3 regions of the Enterococcus faecium genome follow, and region 1 is predicted to be linked to each of the others. Evidence: predicted binding sites of a transcription regulator. Region 1 holds the regulator's gene; each other region holds the start of a gene.
What was found. The regulator NrdR, encoded in region 1, represses ribonucleotide reductase genes. The targets are predictions, from matches to a motif close to ACACNATATATNGTGT.
Positions count from the first base shown of each region.

Region 1 (6,087 bases):
ATTGCGTTTGCTGATGATCCTCTTCAATTCTTTGCCTACGTCTTCCACTAGATGTCACCCTCCTTTTTTGCCAGGTATTCTTTAAAACGGCGGTCAATCTCTGCTTTTTTCTCGCTGCTGATCTGTTTTTCATCTTTTGGCTGATTGACCCAATCAGGAAGCTTTTCCCGCCGAACATTTCGCTTGCCATTTGGATAATTTGTTTGCTTCTTTTGTTTTGATTGTTTTGCTTGATTGCTTATTTGCCGAATATGCTGAATTGCTTCTTCTGCTGTGGCGATTTTCTTTTGTGCCCATTCATTTGCCACTGTATTCACATAACTAGCATTTAAGCTAGCATTATTTTTGATCACCAATACATAATTCAACAAAACATTGATCACGCTACTGGAAAGACCTGATTGAGAAACAAGATCTTGCAGTAACCAGTTTTCTTGTTTAGAAACATATCCGCCTTTTTCTGACTTGATTGCTTCCAGATATTTCATCGGTGGAATGCTCTGTGCTTCTTTTATCAGCTGAAGCGCTGCGTTTGTCAAATGTTCGTTTGACGAGGGTTCATTACTGTTTTCAGAAACCGCAACTGTTTCTTTTGTTTGCTTCACCGGACGTCTCTGCATTGCCAAAATGGCTTTTTGCAGTTCTTTTTCAGATACTTTTTGTTCACTAAAGTCATAAGATTGACTGATCAGTTCGCCAAGTGTCAATTCATCGAAACCGTAAAGCTGATGATACATGTCGACTTGTTTGATGATTGGATCATCAAGACTTGCAATATGTTTTTTTGCCAGCCAATCATTCAAAAACTGCCAATCGAATGTCGAATCTGCTTCAAGTAATGCTACTGATTCAGATTCTTCAAAAGATTTATTCAGCGATTCGATGTTTTCTTGATTAGCAGCGTACACTGCTTCATTGAAGCGATAAACATCTAAAAATTTTTTTGTGATTTTTTGATATCCCTCTGCTGTATGCCTTTTAGGTTCAAACAATTGGGTAAGCTTCTGGAATCGTCGTTCACCAACTTTTTCCAGAAGAAGAAAAGCCAGAACAGAGTCTTTGAAAAATGCTTTAGGAATGAGTGGTTCTAACAGCTCATAAATAAAACGAGGTCCCAGATCACTATCTTCTTTAAAATAAACATCCAGTAAGCCGATTCCTTCTAGCTTTTTTCTTGCATCATAAAATTGCGGGATACCGCAGCCTAGACTACTAAGCAGATCTGCATGCATCCCTTCAGGACCTTTGCCAGATTCTTGAGAGATTTCTGATAACAGGGTGAAATAGATACTCAAGGCTTCTCCGCCGATTAGTGGCTGATAAAGATACAGCAAGGCGTTCTTGCTGTCTTCTCTCAGCGGAGCCGCTTTTCTTCCTTGGTAAATATTTTTTGGTTGAAGCTCTTTCCAAGCATTTTCCAAGGAAATGCCTCCTTTTTGTTTCTTAATTGTTTTCTTTATTATTCTCTTTATTATTTTCTTTTGCTTTATCCACGATATCTTGCAACTCTTTTAAGAAAACAGACATATCTTTGAACTGGCGATAAACACTTGCAAAACGAATATAAGCGATTTCGTCTAAATCAACTAAATCTTCCATCACATATTCACCAATTAGATTCGTCGATACTTCGTTTTCTCCGAGACTGCGTACGCGGTTTTCGACATGGTTGACGATTTGTTCCATTTGTTCCATAGCTACAGGTCTTTTTTCTGCTGAACGGATGAGTCCTCTTAAAATTTTATCGCGATTGAACTCTTCGCGTTCCCCGTTTTTCTTGATTACTAATAACGGAGCAGCTTCAATTCGTTCAAATGTAGTGAATCGGAACGAACAATTCTCACATTCGCGACGGCGACGGATCGCACGTCCATCATCTGCTTGACGGCTGTCGATTACTCGTGAATTATTATGTTGACATCTGGGACATCTCATTTTGTCTCACCTCTTGCATCGCATTTTATATAAAGGATGTGTCTTTCTTTACAACTAGTTGTATTATAACACGAAACAAATCACAAACGCGACTGTCCTACCCAAAAAACACGGATATAAGAACAATTTTTTCTACTTTCATGCGTAATTGTGTCCCCTGTCCTTACTAAATTTCAATTTTCCAATACTGATCACCTTGATTACTGAGAAATAACTTACACAAAAGCTGATTTAGTCATCTAGCACAAAAAACTTGAAGCAGATGAACACCTTCTCATCTGCTTCAAGTCACATCTCGATTTTTTACTATTTTATAACTTCTCTTCGATTCCTGTATAGTGTTTCATTCGCTGTTCCTCGATTTTTTGCTCATCGGGAATGTGGTCACTTTCTGGGAGCGGTGTTTTACTACGATCAGGTGTCGGATTTTTTCGTTCTTGAGTCAAATCTTGCCGCTTCGCTTCTTCTTCTGCCTGCTGGTCTTCTATTTCATCGATTCTTGCTTGGTACTGCTTTTCTTTTTCTTCTGCTGTTTCTGATTGCGTACGACCTTCATCGATTAGATTTTCTTTATTGAGCATCTCGCCGATTTTTTCTTTTGCGTTACCTACGACTTTATCCTTTTGATTTTTTAATGATCCCATCGCTATCCCTCACTTTCTATATACTCAGGATAGCAAAATTGACACAGATACTCAAAGAAAGCGATTAGCAAAAAGCCAATTTTCGATTTGTCCCACAAGTTTTTCTTTTGTTCCATTGTTGTCGAACAAAATATCCGCACGCTGCTTTTTTTCTTCGATTGGAAGTTGACTACTAATTCTCTGCTGCGCTTGTTCTAGCGTCAGTTGATTACGTTTCATCAAACGCTGAAGCTGAGTTTCTGGCGTAGTATAAACGACAGCTACTGCATCCATATAGTGGTCATAATGACCTTCGTAGAGCAATGGGATATCTACAATTACTAAAGGATGATTGGAACTTAGAGAGGCGATTTGATCTTTTATCGCTTTTCGGATAAACGGATCTAATAGCTGATCAAGTTTTTGCCGTTTTTCCTTTGATGGAAAAACAATCATCCCAAGTTTCCCTCGATCTAGTTGCCCATCAGGCTGCAATACCTCTTGGCCAAACACTGATACAATTTTCCTCAGAGCAAGCGTTCCAGGCTCAACAGTTTCTCTGGCAATCACATCGCCATCGATCAAAGGAAATCCATGAGACTGAAAGACTTTGGCTGCCGTACTTTTACCGGTAGCTATTCCACCCGTCAAACCTAAAACAAATCCTACTTTGCGATTTTTAGCCTTTGACAATTCGGACAATAGTGCGTCCCCCTTTGTGCCACTTTTGTTTTCACGATCGGCGTTCCACAACGTATACATGGTTTGCCAGTTTGCTGATAGACATGCAGTGCTACTTGAAATCCGCCTGATTCTCCTAATGCATTCAAATAACTGCGAATCGTGGTACCTCCGGCTTCTATTGCACGATCCAAAACATCAATGATCGATAGACGTAATTGTTCTACCTCTTTGGGGCGCAGTGTGTTCGCCGGTTGTTCTGGATGGATCTTCGCTTCCCATAATGCTTCATCTACATAAATATTACCTAGACCAGTCACTAGACGTTGGTCTAGCAGCAATGGCTTGATTGCTTTGTGGGACTTTTTCAGTCCATTTGCGAAATCTGCTAATAAGAAGCTATCTGGCAAAGGCTCAGGTCCCAATTTCATGATTCCTCGGTAAGTTGCACTTGCTCCTTTTTCGACGATTGTCATACGACCAAATTTTCGTACATCGTTGTAGCGAAGTTGGCTTCCATCCTCAAAAAAGAAAAGTACATGCGTATGTTTATCGATTGGTGTATTTTCTTTCGTAAATTGATATTTTCCTTCCATTCGCAAGTGTGAGATCAGTTCATAATGATCGAGATGAAAAATTAAAAACTTCCCTCTACGTCCAATGGATTGGATGGTTTCGCCAACAAGAGAAGCCTCAAAGATGGGTGTCTCTGGTTGCTCGATGATCTTGGGCCACAAGACCTGAACTTTTTGAATCGTTTTTCCTACTACTAACCGTTCCAATCCTTTACGAACGGTTTCTACTTCTGGTAATTCTGGCATTTTTTCTTTTCACCTTCATTATATTGCTCTGTCTTAAACAATGTTTATTTTGCTTCGTACCACGTTTTTCCCCAACTGCTGTCAGTGATCAGTGGTACATGAAGAGAAACAGCTTGTTCCATAACTTCCTTCACCAATTTATCTAATGATTCAAGTTCTTTTTTCGGTACCTCGAAGACAAGTTCATCATGAACTTGTAACAGCATCGTAGCTTGAAGACCTGTTTCTTTTAATCGTTTATCCAATTCGATCATCGCGATTTTCAAAATATCAGCAGCACTTCCTTGGATTGGTGTATTGATAGCTGTTCGTTCCGCAAAAGAACGGATATTGTAATTTCTTGAATTGATGTCTGGCAGATATCGACGGCGGTGATACAGCGTTTCGACGTAGCCTTGGTCTTTTGCTTCGCGTACGATTCTTTCCATATATTCTTTGACACCTGGGTATTTTTCAAAGTACGTATCGATGTATTGCTGTGCTGCTTTTCGGCTGATTCCTAGATTTTGTGAAAGTCCGTAATCAGAGATGCCATACACGATACCAAAATTCACTGCTTTTGCCTGCCTACGCATATTTGGTGTGACATCCTCTGCCTTTTCGATTCCAAATACACGCATCGCTGTGCTGGCATGGATATCTTGACCTTCTAGGAAGGCAGCTTTCAAATGTTCATCATTTGAGATATGCGCAAGTACGCGTAACTCGATTTGTGAATAGTCAGAAGAATAAATCAGCCAGTCTTTTTCTCTAGGAACAAATGCCTGACGTATCTTTCTCCCTTCATCTAATCGAATCGGGATGTTCTGCAAATTAGGATCAACAGAGCTTAATCGTCCTGTTTGGGTCAATGTCTGGACATAACGGGTATGCACTTTTCCATCTGATTGGATCACTTTCAGCAGTCCCTCGACATAGGTAGATTGAATTTTTGCAATTTGACGATAGGTGAGGATATCCTCTACGATTGGTGCTTGTTCACGAAGCTGTTCCAGTACATCTACGGCTGTGGAATATCCAGTTTTTGTTTTTTTGATAACGGGTAATCCCATTTTTTCAAATAAGATCACTCCTAATTGCTTTGGTGAATTCAAATTGAATTCTTCGCCGGCTTCTTCGTAGATTTTTTGTTCGATCTCTCTTAAGCGAGCAGAGAACTCGCCCTTCATTTCTTGTAAGCGAGTCGCATCTACTTTGATCCCGCTTATTTCCATCTCTGCCAAAATGATAGACAATGGCAGTTCCATTTTCCGGAAAAGATCTTCTTGGTTTTTATCTGCCAGTTCTTGGCTCAATTTTGGTGTCAACGCATTGATTGCAGCTACTTTTCGCGCTAAATGAGCAAAAAAGAGTTCCTCTTCTTCTGGTAAACCTTTTTTCGCCCCTTTGCCGTATACAGCTTCATCTGATTGGATATCGTTGTATCCGTAATGAGCAGCTATTCCTTCGATATCTGTGCTTTTTTCATTCGTATCGAGAAGGTATGCACCTAGCAAGACATCAAAATCGATTCCTTTCGTTTTTCCAGTATAGCGGTTTAAAGCAACATAAGTTCGTTTCGCATCATATACTTTTTTCAGCCGAGTCGGATCAGTGATCCAAGAATGGAACGCTCGGTTTTCGAATACAGATAGATCGTTCGTGACATAAATTTTCTTTTCTGTCCCCCACGCTACTCCGACGATTTCCTCTGTATGATAATTGTCGCCCATCATTTCCACGTACAACGCCATATCCGTAGTAAACATTTCCTCTTTGAATTCATGAACGACTTCAAACAAAATATCATCCATTTTTACTTCTTCTTCTACGATATTCAATTTAGAAAGGAACTGATTGAAATCCATTTCTTTATAAAACGGAACGAGTTTATCGAGATTTTTCCCTTCATACTTCAATGAGTCGATAGAGACATCCACAGGCGCTGAAGTATTGATGGTCGCCAATTTTTTCGATAAGAAAGCCTGCTCTTTGTCATTTATCAGATTTTCTTTCATTTTGCTTTGCTTCATTTCATCGATATGTTC
Region 1 covers NZ_CP118955.1:1,112,394-1,118,480, reverse strand. The annotation lists gene dnaI (primosomal protein DnaI) at 1-48, opposite strand, end outside; gene PYW34_RS05285 (replication initiation and membrane attachment family protein) at 48-1,421, opposite strand; gene nrdR (transcriptional regulator NrdR) at 1,444-1,935, opposite strand; gene PYW34_RS05275 (hypothetical protein) at 2,247-2,579, opposite strand; gene coaE (dephospho-CoA kinase) at 2,631-3,260, opposite strand; gene mutM (DNA-formamidopyrimidine glycosylase) at 3,224-4,060, opposite strand; gene polA (DNA polymerase I) at 4,105-6,087, opposite strand, start outside.

Region 2 (6,087 bases), 770 kb from region 1:
CATCTGCAGTAATAAGCCCAACTAAACGAAAAATATGAGGAACTATTTTTGTTTAGCTATTCTTATTACTTGATGCAGGACAGCTTTTTCACAACCTCATTTCATGTGTTTCACACGTGAGGAAATTTCTTTATGGCGGCCATGTACCATCGGACGAGCTTGCGGATTTCCTAAATAGCCACAAGTACGTTTGACTACATCACATGTTTTTGGATCATGATTTCCACATTCTGGACATTCGAACCCTCGTTCTGTCGGTTTGAAATCACCTTCGAAACCACATTGATAGCAATGATCGATTGGCGTATTCGTACCAAGATACCCGATTTTGTCATATGCAAAATCCCATACAGCTTCTAAAGCTTTCGGATTTTGTTGGAGCATAGGGTATTCACAGTAGTGGATGAATCCACCTGAACAATATTTTGGATAATCCTTCTCAAATTCCAATTTTTCAAATGGCGTTGGGTTTTTACGCACATCATAGTGGAAACTGTTTGTATAATATTCTTTATCTGTGATATTTTCGATGATGCCGAATTTTTCTGTATCCAAACGGCAGAAACGGTCAGTTAGACTTTCACTTGGAGTTGAATAGACACTGAAATGATAACCATATTCATCCCCCCATGCATCTGCATTAGCTTTTAATTCTTTGACGATATCAAGTGTGAAAGCTTTTGCTTCTGGGTTTGTTTCCCATTCGCCACCGAAGAAAGCTGAAGCAACTTCATACAATCCAATGTAGCCTAACGATACAGTAGCTCGACGGTTTTTGAATAATTCATTGACAGAATCGGTACGTGAAAGACGTTTCCCGAAAGCACCATACATATATAAAATTGGCGCATTTGCTGGAATGGCTTCTTTACAACGTTCTACACGATAGAGAAGCGCATCTTTCATGATTTCTAAGCGGTCAGACAGTAACTGCCAGAATTTATTCTGATCTCCTTTTGATTCGATCGCGATTCTTGGCAAATTCAATGTAACAACACCTAAATTCATTCGTCCGACATTTACTTCTTGACCATTTTCGTCTTTCCACCCTTGCAAGAATGAACGACAGCCCATAGGTACTTTGAAACTTCCAGTTAATTCAACGATTTTATCGTAATTCAGAATATCAGGATACATTCTTTTCGTTGCACATTCCAATGCTAGTTGTTTGATGTCGTAATTAGGATCTTCAGGGTTTAAGTTCACACCTTTTTTCAAAGTGAAGATCAGTTTAGGGAAGATAGCTGTCCGCTTTTCACTCCCTAATCCATTGATTCGAATCTGTAAAATTGCTTTTTGAATTTCTCTTTCAAACCAGTTTTCTCCTAGTCCAAATCCTAATGAAGTGAAAGGAGTTTGTCCATTTGAAGTAAATAAGGTATTGATTTCATATTCCAAACTTTGCATAGCATCGAAGATATCTTTTTTGGTTTTTGCTTTTGCATATTCTTTTTGGCGTTCTGGCGAATCGATCCATTCTTCCGCGTCTTTTAGATGTTTTTTATAGTTCAATTCTGCAAAAGGAGCAAGCAATTCATCTGTTCGGTCGGCAGAACAGCCACCATATTGACTTGACGCTACATTGGCAATAATCTGTGAGATTTGTGCTGTGGCGGTCTGGATAGATTTTGGCGATTCGACTTCGGCATTGCCGATTTTGAACCCATTGTTCAGCATGCCTTTGAAATCAATCAAGCAGCAATTCGTCATCGGTGTATAAGGATGATAATCCAAATCATGGTAATGGATATCGCCTTTTTGATGCGCATTTGCTATATGTGGTGGCAACATTTTCAGTCCGATTGATTTTCCAACGATCCCGGCTGTCAGATCTCGCTGTGTATTGAAAACATTACTGTCTTTATTTGCGTTTTCGTTCACGACAGTTTGGTCCTTGTTGATTAGCTTTTCAATCGAAAAGTTGATATCTGTTGCTTTACTGCGAGCAAAATCTCGTTTGGTACGATAATTGATGTACTCTTCTGCTAATTCATATTCGTTTTTTTCTAGTAATATATGTTCCACGATGTTTTGAATCTCATAGATTTTGACATTTTCAGCAAACCGGCTTTTGATTTCTTGGACAACCAAGTCTGCAATCATTTGAATTTTTTCATAAGTAAGTGGTGATAATGAGCCGTGAATTTTCTTTTCTGCTTTGATCAGTGCTTCATTGATCTTTTGTTCATCGAAATCAACATGGCGGCCATCGCGTTTGATGACTTTCATCTGGGATGTCTCTGGCTGCTGAGTAACGACAGTTTTTTCTTCATAATTTACTTTCATTATCTTCAACTCCTGCTAAATTGTTCTTGTCTATCATAAAACAAAATCGGGGAAGGAGCAACTAAATATCGGCTATATATAGTATTCAATGTGCTGTATAATTGGATTTCTATACTATATGTAGTGTATATTTTATTGTGAAAAAAGGTGAAAACTTGTAGCTGGTGGATTTGTTTTTTGCATATTTAATTTTGCTGAATAAAATAATTGAATAAAATTTTTTATTCAGTCCAAGTAAAAGTGACAAAAACATAAGAGCAAATTATTCGTAGATATGCTACTATGCAAATAAATAGAAATGAAAAATGAAAGAGGAGGAGAAGAATTGGAAAAGATGATCGAAGTGAAACATCTAAGTAAAAGCTACGGCAGCAAACTTTCTCCCGTCAAAGCCTTAGATAATATCTCATTCACAGTAGAAGAAGGCGAGTTTGTTGGGATTATGGGCCCAAGTGGTGCAGGAAAGACAACGCTGATGAATATCTTGTCCACGATCAATTTGCCTACGATGGGCAGTGTCTCGATCCAAGGAAAAGAAATCACAAAAATGAAAAACAGTGAGCTCAGTGACTTTCGTCGAAAAAAACTAGGATTCATTTTTCAAGAGTTCAATTTGATCGATACCCTAAATGCAAAAGACAATATCCTATTGCCCCTAGCAGTTGAACGGATGACTAAAGAGGAAATGGAAAAGAGAGTAAGACATGTAGCTCAATTGTTGAATATAGAAGAACTGCTCAAACGGTATCCCGATGAACTTTCTGTCGGACAGAGACAACGAATTGCAGCTGCTAGAGCACTTGTTGTTCAGCCACAAGTGATTTTTGCAGATGAACCAACTGGCTCTTTGGACTCGAAGTCGGCTACAGAATTGTTGAACTACTTGAAGACCATGAATCAAAAAGAAAAAGCAACGATACTGTTAGTCACCCATGATCCATATACAGCAAGCTACTGCGATAGAATTTTATTTATTAAAGATGGTGTGATTTTTTCTGAAGTTGTCAGAAGAGGGACAAGAAGAGAGTTCTTTGAGAAAGTAATAGACATGCAGGCGACGATTGGCGGAGGAGGAAAAATGAATGCTGTATAAACTAGCCGTTAAAAGTTTTTTTCGGCAGTCACGAGGCTATCTTGTTTATTTTTTCAGTTTGACTTTATCCGTAATGATCTATTATTCCTTCAGCGCAATGACCTACGATCAATCTTTAGTCAGAAGAGCAAGTCAAGATACTTCGATAGATGGTGGATTGAGTTTTGGTGGATTTATCATTACTGTTGTTTTGCTTTTTTTCGTATTCAGTGCCAACCGATTTTTCTTGAATAGAAGGCAAAAGGAAATAGGCATCTATCAGCTTTTTGGTATGAATAAACTGCAGATATCAGGTATATATGTGTTAGAAATCATGATAATTGGATTGTTCGCCTGTATTTCTGGGATATTACTCGGTATTATTTTTTCCAAACTCTTTTCAATGATTTTGGTTCGAATGATGGATATGGATCTTACTAGTCCATTTTTTATCTCCATTCCATCAGTAGTAGATACTTTATTTGCTTTTTTCATCATCCTTTTAGCAGTATCTGTATATTCAATATGGAAAATATGGCGCTATCCAATGATTCGAAGTTTTGGAGAAAAAGAACAAGCAGATAGTTCAACAATGCGCTTCAGGACAAGGCACCGATTACTCGCAGTCATCGGGTTACTACTTTTAACGAGCGGATATTTTGGAGCTAGTCATTTTAGGGAAATCACTTCATGGATGATCAGTTATCATTATCTTGATACATTAGTTTTCTTTTTTCCTTTTTTAATTTTTTTCGTTTGTGTGGTCGGTACTTATTTGTTTTTCTGTTATACATTTCGGTTATTTTTGATCATATTGAGTAAATGGAAGATTTATTACTATGGTATCAATTTTTTGATAATGGGTAACACGCAAGTTCATTTGCTCAAAAGTTGGCGTACAAATTCTCTGATTACAGTCATTCTCGGAATTTCTTTAATGACAATTGGCGGCACGGCTAGTATCTCTACTATTTTATCCTACCAGGAGAAAGTTTCCTCCCCGATGGACTATCAGTTTGATGTTGAGACAGAGAAAAAAATCAAGCCGATTCTAGCAGAGGAAGGGCAGAAGATAACTAAAGAAATCACCTTGCATTATAAAGTCATTGGGAGTATCTATAGTCAAAATCTCGAAGAACCTATGTTTCAAACTGCTAATCTGATCACGGAAACACAATATCAAGCCTTCAGAAAAGTTAATCCAGATTTGCCGAACATTTCTTTGAAATCACCTGGTCATACTGTTTTGCTTGATCAAATGCAAACTCTTTTTCGGAATATTTCATTATATGGATCTAGTATTGGACTGCCAGATAATCAAGAATTGAAGATTCAACAAATGCTTCCAAGTGTATTAGGTGACGAAACAATGGTATATCTAAGTCCTGTACTGATTGTAGATGATACCGTTTTTGAAAAAGCAAAAGGTGTGGATTATCAAGTAGTCAATGTAGATGTATCAGGTGGAAATAATGAAAAAATAGATGAACGACTGAGCAATGACCTGTCGATAAAGTGGCTCAATGCTGTTTATTATTCTTATGATATCGTAAATGGAAGTCTACAAGGAGAAATTAGCACAAAGAAACTTCCGGATGACCAAATGAAGGAAGCACAATTTAGCCAAGAAAGCTCTCGTTTGAATTTCTCTTCCAGCTATTCGAAATTGCGTGCAGTTAATCGGCGAATCGGTATCAATATTTTTGTCACACTATTTGTCGGGATGATCGTGATTATTGCTACTGGTAGTATTTTGACAGTCCGGCAATTAGCAGAAGCAGAGGAAGAAAAAGAAAATTATCACCTATTGACTAAGCTGGGGATTCCACAAAGAAGGATCAGACGGATGATCTTCGAGCAAAACGCACTTACCTTCTTTCCACCCATGATATTAGGGATCACTCACGCAGTATTTGCAATCAATGTCTTCACTCAGTATATAAAAACTGCCGATTACTGGTTGGCTTATCTTGTGAGTGGCTTATTGATCCTTATCTATCTTTTGCTTTATGTCATTACGAGTCAGTTATATTGTCGGATTATCGAGGAATGATATACGGAATAAGACAAGATAATAAATAGAACTAAATTTTGAATACCATTTATTTGGAATAAGAGGTTGTGACACGATTTTTGTCACAACCTCTTTATTTTTTATATTTTTTAAAAGTACGAGAAATTATAAAGAAAAAAGCAGTGATTTGATGTGCTATTTTTATAAAAGCTATGTGACAAAACTGTTAGTAAAAAAACGGTTTCTGTAAGCTAGACACATGTTTCTTTTTGTCAAAATTAGTTACACTTTGTGTGAGGTTATATGAGGAGGGAATCCAATGAACAAATGGCGTTCTAATCCAAAATTGAATTATTGGGGAAAATTCATCATTCGAACAATTTTTTATAGTGCAGTACTGCTGTTCCTGATTTATCTGTATCACTATAAAAATATTCAAGGAGGAACTTTTATCTATAACGAATTTTAGGAGGAAGAGTATGGAAATCAAAACGATTATTGAAGCAATCGATGATTGGGGAATAAATGAACCTGATCGAGTTGCTTATCAGGCGGATGAGACGCATACTTTTGGTGAATTGAAACAAGCATCAGACGCACTTGCTTATTATTTAGAAAAAAAGGTAGAAGGCGATGGACCAATTGTCGTTTTTGGCAATTTGGAGTTTGAAATGATTGTCTCATTTCTAGGGGTTGTCAAATCTGGCCATGCCTA
Region 2 covers NZ_CP118955.1:1,881,548-1,887,634, reverse strand. The annotation lists gene nrdD (anaerobic ribonucleoside-triphosphate reductase) at 97-2,286, opposite strand; gene PYW34_RS09210 (ABC transporter ATP-binding protein) at 2,612-3,379, shown strand; gene PYW34_RS09205 (ABC transporter permease) at 3,369-5,411, shown strand; gene PYW34_RS09200 (teichoic acid D-Ala incorporation-associated protein DltX) at 5,692-5,841, shown strand; gene dltA (D-alanine--poly(phosphoribitol) ligase subunit DltA) at 5,852-6,087, shown strand, end outside.
Region 2: a site for NrdR is predicted at 2,398-2,413, ahead of nrdD (anaerobic ribonucleoside-triphosphate reductase). Genes of this name have one in related genera too.

Region 3 (6,087 bases), on a different replicon from region 1:
ATTTTTTTATTCTTTCTCCACCAATAATACTAGTATTTCCTTTATCGCCGCTTTTAGTATAAATTTTCATCGAATAGCTCCTTTTACAAGCCACATTTTAGTTGTACTTTACAGTTAGTGCAGGTACTGCAACCACCAATTTCTTCAATTCTACCCTCATGGCAAATCGGACATATTTCTTCTGCTTCTGATGATTCTAATGAGTCAAGAGTAATTTGATTATCTGCCACCCCTACTACAGGTTCTTCAAATACATTGTCATCTGCTTCAAGTGTCAACACTTGCGAATCCCTGCTACCATCCACATAGACAGTTCCACCTTTAGCACCGCCTTGATACAGATCTTCATAGATCGCAGCTACTTGTTTCACTTGATAACCCTTAGGTGCATTGACTGTTTTTGAGATAGAGCTATCTACCCAACGTTGGATCGTACATTGAACACTCACGTGATCTTTTGGTGAAAGCTCCATGGCAGTGACAAAGAATGGTGGTAGATTATCCGCAGTTTTCTCTGGATTTTTTTCTAAATATTCACTGACTATTTCAGCGTTAACTTCAATGAATTTTCCTAAGCGACCACTTCTAAAATAAGAAAAAGAGAAATATGGTTCTAGTCCGGTTGAAACACCAGCCATAGTACCCGTTGACCCTGTTGGTGCGACTGTTAGTAAATGAGAATTACGAATACCGTATTTTAGAATCGCTTGTCGGATTGATTCCGGCATCTTCTTCATATAACCCGATTCAATAAAACGTTGACGAAGCGCGGTTGTTTCCTCGACTGTTTTGCCTACTAAAAATGGGAAGCTGCCTTTTTCTTTTGCTAGTTCGACGGACGTTTGATAAGCCGTAACAGCAATTTTTTCAAATACTTGATCTACTAAACGGTTTCCATCTTCAGATCCATAGACTTTTTCACAATAAATCAATAAATCTGCCAATCCCATGACCCCAAGTCCAACGCGTCGTTCACCTTTAGCTTGCTGCTCATTTTTTTTAAAAAAGTAAGGCGTCGCATCAATTACATTGTCCTGAAAACGAACACTAGCTCTTACGACATCAGTTAATTTTTCAAAGTCGACAACTTTCGTTTTTTTATCAACCATATTGGCTAAATTAATTGCTGCTAGATTGCATACCGCATAAGGCGTCAATGGCTGTTCCCCACATGGATTGGTTGCAACTACCTTTTGTCCGTAGGCTTGAGCATTGGTCATCTCATTAGCATTATCGATAAAAAATATTCCCGGTTCTGCTGAATACGTTGCACAATAAGTAATCAAATCCCACAATTCGCGAGCCTTGATCGTTTGATGTATTTTTACTTTACGCCCTGTTTCAGCCCATTCTCTGACATCTCCAATTTCCATCCAATGTTGATCATAATCAGCCATTTCACTAGCGTCATAGTCTTCGATTGCTGGAAAGCGTAACTCATAAGTTTGGTCGGTTTCGACAGCTTCCATAAATTCTTTTGTTAAACAGACGGAGATATTGGCTCCGGTCAAGAAATCAGGGTCTTTCACACTGTACGTACCACCCGCTTTTAATTTCTGTTGAGCCGTTTTTAAAAATTTATCCTCCATATCATTTGTCGGATGATCAACCAAAAATTCTAACCATTCTTTTTCATTTGCTGTCAGTGGTTCAAAAGTCAGTTTTTCACTAGCTAATTGGCGCACTGTCGGACTTTGGCTAGTGTGGATCAAATTTTGTAAAATGGCCGGATTCTGAATCTTAGAGATAATGAATTCAAAAATATCTGGATGCCAATCATTCAACATGATCATTTGTGCTCCCCGACGACTCCCGCCTTGTTCAACTAAATTCGTCAAATTAGCTAAGTCATTGAGCCACGAAACTGAACCTGATGATTTCCCATTCACCCCATGGACGATCGCCGATTTTGGCCGTAGCGTTGAACCGTTCGTTCCTACACCGCCACCGCGACTCATAATCTCCATCACTTCTTGACGATGTTTTGCTAGGCCCCCACGAGAGTCATGGATGAATGGCATAACGTAGCAATTAAAGTATGTTACTTCTGAATTCGTTCCTGCACCATAAAGTACACGACCAGCAGGAATGAGATTTTGCTCTGTCAAATGCTGATAAAACTCGGTAAAAAACTGAGCTTTTTTTTCTCCTTCAATATCAGAGATTCCTCTAGCAACACGAGCTGCAATTTGTTCAAAATAAAGTTCAAGCGGTTTCTCAACCTCATTTATATTTCGAATCACTCGTCCTGAAGCAATTTCTTCTGGATCAGTTAACGAGCTTTGAAATTCTTCCTCAATTCGAATTATCAACTGTTCCTTATTGATTTCTTCAATTTTTCCGATCCCTCTTGCTGGATATTGTGGATCAGCATGGGTTGTTAAAATAACCAAATCCCCGACTGTCAAAGTTTTTCCGCTCATATCTTTAAATGCATAGCGATCAAGCATGATTAATCTTGAAATCCCATCAAATGTTTGAGTCATTTCTGCAGTTATCTTAGCGACTTCTTTATAAGAAGAGATATCTTGATTTAATTTTTCTATATATTTTTTAGGATAATCCATTAAATACTACCACCTTTATCATCAACAAACACAACATATTGTGCCCGCCAATGATTATAGCACTATATAAAGTGTAATTCAATCTTGTAATTAATTTTTATTCTGATACAATGAGAACTATTATCAATTAAAACAAGGGAGTTTTCCTAGTGTTACCAACCTCTAATTCACGCTTTCCAATCAGAAGGATTACCACCCTCGCTTTATTTAGTGCCGCCTGTATTGTTGGTAGAATCCTTTTTAATTGGATACCGAATGTACAACCAATGACAGCCATTCTACTTTTACTCGCTTTTTATGGAAGTTATACAGATGCTTTAATCGTTACTTTAGTAAGCTTATTAGGCACGAACCTTTATTTAGGAATGGGTAGTTGGACAATCAGCCAACTGATCGCCTTCAGTAGTATCGTTACGGTTTTTCATTTTTTATCTAACTGTGCCCTGATTAAGCATCACATCTCTATCCAAGCAATCATTGCATTTTTATGTGGCCTTCTTTACGGATTGATCGTATCGAGAGTTGAAGTCTTTATATATCAACTACCTTCTTTTTGGGCCTATTATTTTCAAGGATTATTTTTTGATATCCTCCATGGAACGAGTAATTTAATCTTTTATCTTGTATTAGTTCCTGTGTTTAAACGAATTTTATTACCTGCTATTAATAGTTCGAAAAATAAATTAAATAGTTAGATGAGTATCTAAATCACAATATCTCTTATTAAATTAAACCTATAATTCAAATAGGAAGCCTTGCGTATTATTTAAGATGGTTCTGTTGCAAAGTTTTAAATAAAGAATAAAATCCCTTACGGTATCTATGATTTAAGCTGGGATTCCCAATAATACCTTGATTTCAGTACAGACCGAAAACCCGAAGAGAGTGCCTTCTTTTCGGGTTTTCTTATATAATCCTCGAATGGCTTCCATGCCTTTAATCGTGGTAGAGGCAGTGCGTAAACTTCGATAGAATTTATTGCGTCTCTTTACTGGACGATGGTCTTGTTCAATCAAATTATTCAGGTATTTAATGGTACGATGTTCTGTCCCTTGATAAAAGCCGCCGTATTCTTTTAGTTTCTTAAAGGCACTTGTAATAGAGGGGGCTTTATCTGTGACTACAACCTTCGGTTCATCAAACTGCTTCACTAACCGCTTAAGAAAAGCATACGCTGCTTGTGTGTCCCGTTTTTTACGTAACCAAATATCCAAGGTTAAACCATCTGCATCGATGGCTCGATACATATAATGCCATTTTCCTTTAATTTTGATGTACGTTTCATCCATTTTCCATGAATAAAAGGATTTTTTATTTTTCTTTTTCCAAATTTGATAGAGTAGTTTGCCATATTCTTGCACCCAACGATAAATCGTTGTATGAGAAATGTTAATGCCACGATCATATAAGATTTCTTGAACTTCACGATAGCTAAGGTTATAACGAAGATAGTAGCCCACGGCTACAATAATCACATCCTGCTGAAATTGCTTTCCTTTAAAATGATTCATCGTCATTCCTCCTGCTATCTTTTTCTATTATTCTACCTTATTTGATAGTAGATTTAAAACTTTGCAACAGAACCCTTTTTTATTAGATTTTTTGTTTGCTTCTTCCACCAACCAATCTAATTTGTCGTTAGTTTTTTTCTTAAACACAATCTTTCTTCGTTTGTGTTTAGTCGGCATGGTGTCCCCTGCTTTCTGGTACGGTGTCCCCTCTATCAATTGTTCTCTGTGTTTGATCACTATTCATTGAAAAAATATCAATCATAGATCTAGAATCATCTATCTTTTCACTCTGCATCTGTGCTATTGTCTCTGTTTGGTCATTTGTATTGGCGAATGTCGTAGTATTAATGCAATCTAATACCACCAATGCCCCTAATCTGATAGCAAGCACAAGTATCAATACTGTATAATTTGCTTTTCTAATTGCTGAAGCTTCTTTCCAATCATCGAAGACAAACACTAGTGAGATCCACAATAGAAAAAAATAGAGGCCTAACGCTATAATCACTTTTGTACTCCCCATATCTTCCACTCCTTAAAAAAAATAGTTGTTATGAAAAAGACAATTAAAAATGCTTCCTTTTCTTTACCCGTGGCAAAACAATTTTCCCACGATTTATCCTTACACCGTCTTTTACATAGCAACGATAACTACCATCAGGGGCTAAACAGACTTTTCCAATAGGTACCTCTGTCTTTTTTTTTGTACTTGGTAACTAAAACAATTTCCTCTAATTGGTAAATTGACTGTTTATCAACTACTTTGTTGTCAAATAATGATAAGACCATATTAGGAGCAACTTTAATCCCTAACATGATATTTGATTTTTCATTATCCCAAATCGGATCAACAGTTTTACCTATGGGAAGTGTGATTGATTTCATTGAAATTTCTTGCTGCATGAAAATACTCCCTTCTTCGTTTTTTTATTAACTAAACGTCTATTGTTTACTAAGTAAAAACGTAGAACGAATAATTCGCAGATTTTTGCAACCGGAGATAATCTAACTCCTATGAAGGCCGGATATTCGCTCAATACCTTGGGTATATCTTTGCAAATCCTTCAATGTTTTCAGGCACACCGATAATTCTATCGGTTACTCCAAGCCCCTTATTAGCCTTGCTGATTAACTTGGAGGGGGTTCTACATCCCAAAAATTCATGTATTTAGTTTTAGCTCCTTTTGTACTCGTTATCAGTACGCCAGGAAAGAATGTGTTAGAAAAAATTGCTAATTTAATTAGCAAACAATAGACGTTTAGACAGTTACAACTTCTCCTAGTTGCCTCTTTTAGAACTTTTACCAGCATAGTAATGATCAAGCATCTTCTTCGCGTGTTCACGATCCTCAATCTTCTCAATAAGTTGGTAAATATATAAAGCTCTATTTGTATTCCCCTTTTTATTTATAGACAACCAATTATTCTCTCTTGTAGTCCTGAGTCTTGCTCCTGCACAGGCTCTTTCTGCTATTACGTTGTTTTTCTTGTCAAAGACAAAACGAATTTTGGGATAAATAGTATTGATCCCCACTCTATCCACTTGGACCGGCACCTTTTCACCTCGCTCAAAAAGATAACAATACTTGACCGCAAATCCTTCTTCTAATACCAAATTTGACTGTTCAATAGTTTTATTTTCGTGCTGACTGTCTCCAAATCTTTCTCTCTGACTTCGATTCCAATAGATCCCATTCAAGCACCTCCAGAAATATTAATATATTTTTAAGTGAATTAGTCTTACCTCAAAACAACAAAAAAAGTGATGTTGAATTAATGTCCAACACGACTTATGCCACTGCTTCGGTCATTACCCTTTCCCCTTTCGAAGTCATTATCGTTCCATTTCAAGATGATCAGGATTCGATTTTTAAAAATTTGACATTTATGACCACGTTAGCCAAAGGGCTGTCAGAAAACTTGATTAACAGCTCGCATAATTATACGTCGAACGCCTTATATTCCGGTGAACAGCGATTATGTACCTATATCCTGCAAGGTTCCTATAA
Region 3 covers NZ_CP118956.1:80,093-86,179, forward strand. The annotation lists gene PYW34_RS12725 (cob(I)yrinic acid a,c-diamide adenosyltransferase) at 1-70, opposite strand, end outside; gene PYW34_RS12730 (vitamin B12-dependent ribonucleotide reductase) at 84-2,567, opposite strand; gene PYW34_RS12735 (hypothetical protein) at 2,717-3,262, shown strand; gene PYW34_RS12740 (IS6-like element IS1216 family transposase) at 3,395-4,078, opposite strand; gene PYW34_RS12745 (hypothetical protein) at 4,245-4,601, opposite strand; gene PYW34_RS12750 (hypothetical protein) at 4,736-4,981, opposite strand; gene PYW34_RS12755 (hypothetical protein) at 5,358-5,777, opposite strand; gene PYW34_RS12760 (helix-turn-helix domain-containing protein) at 5,855-6,087, shown strand, end outside.
Region 3: a site for NrdR is predicted at 2,596-2,611, ahead of PYW34_RS12730 (vitamin B12-dependent ribonucleotide reductase). Genes of this name have one in related genera too.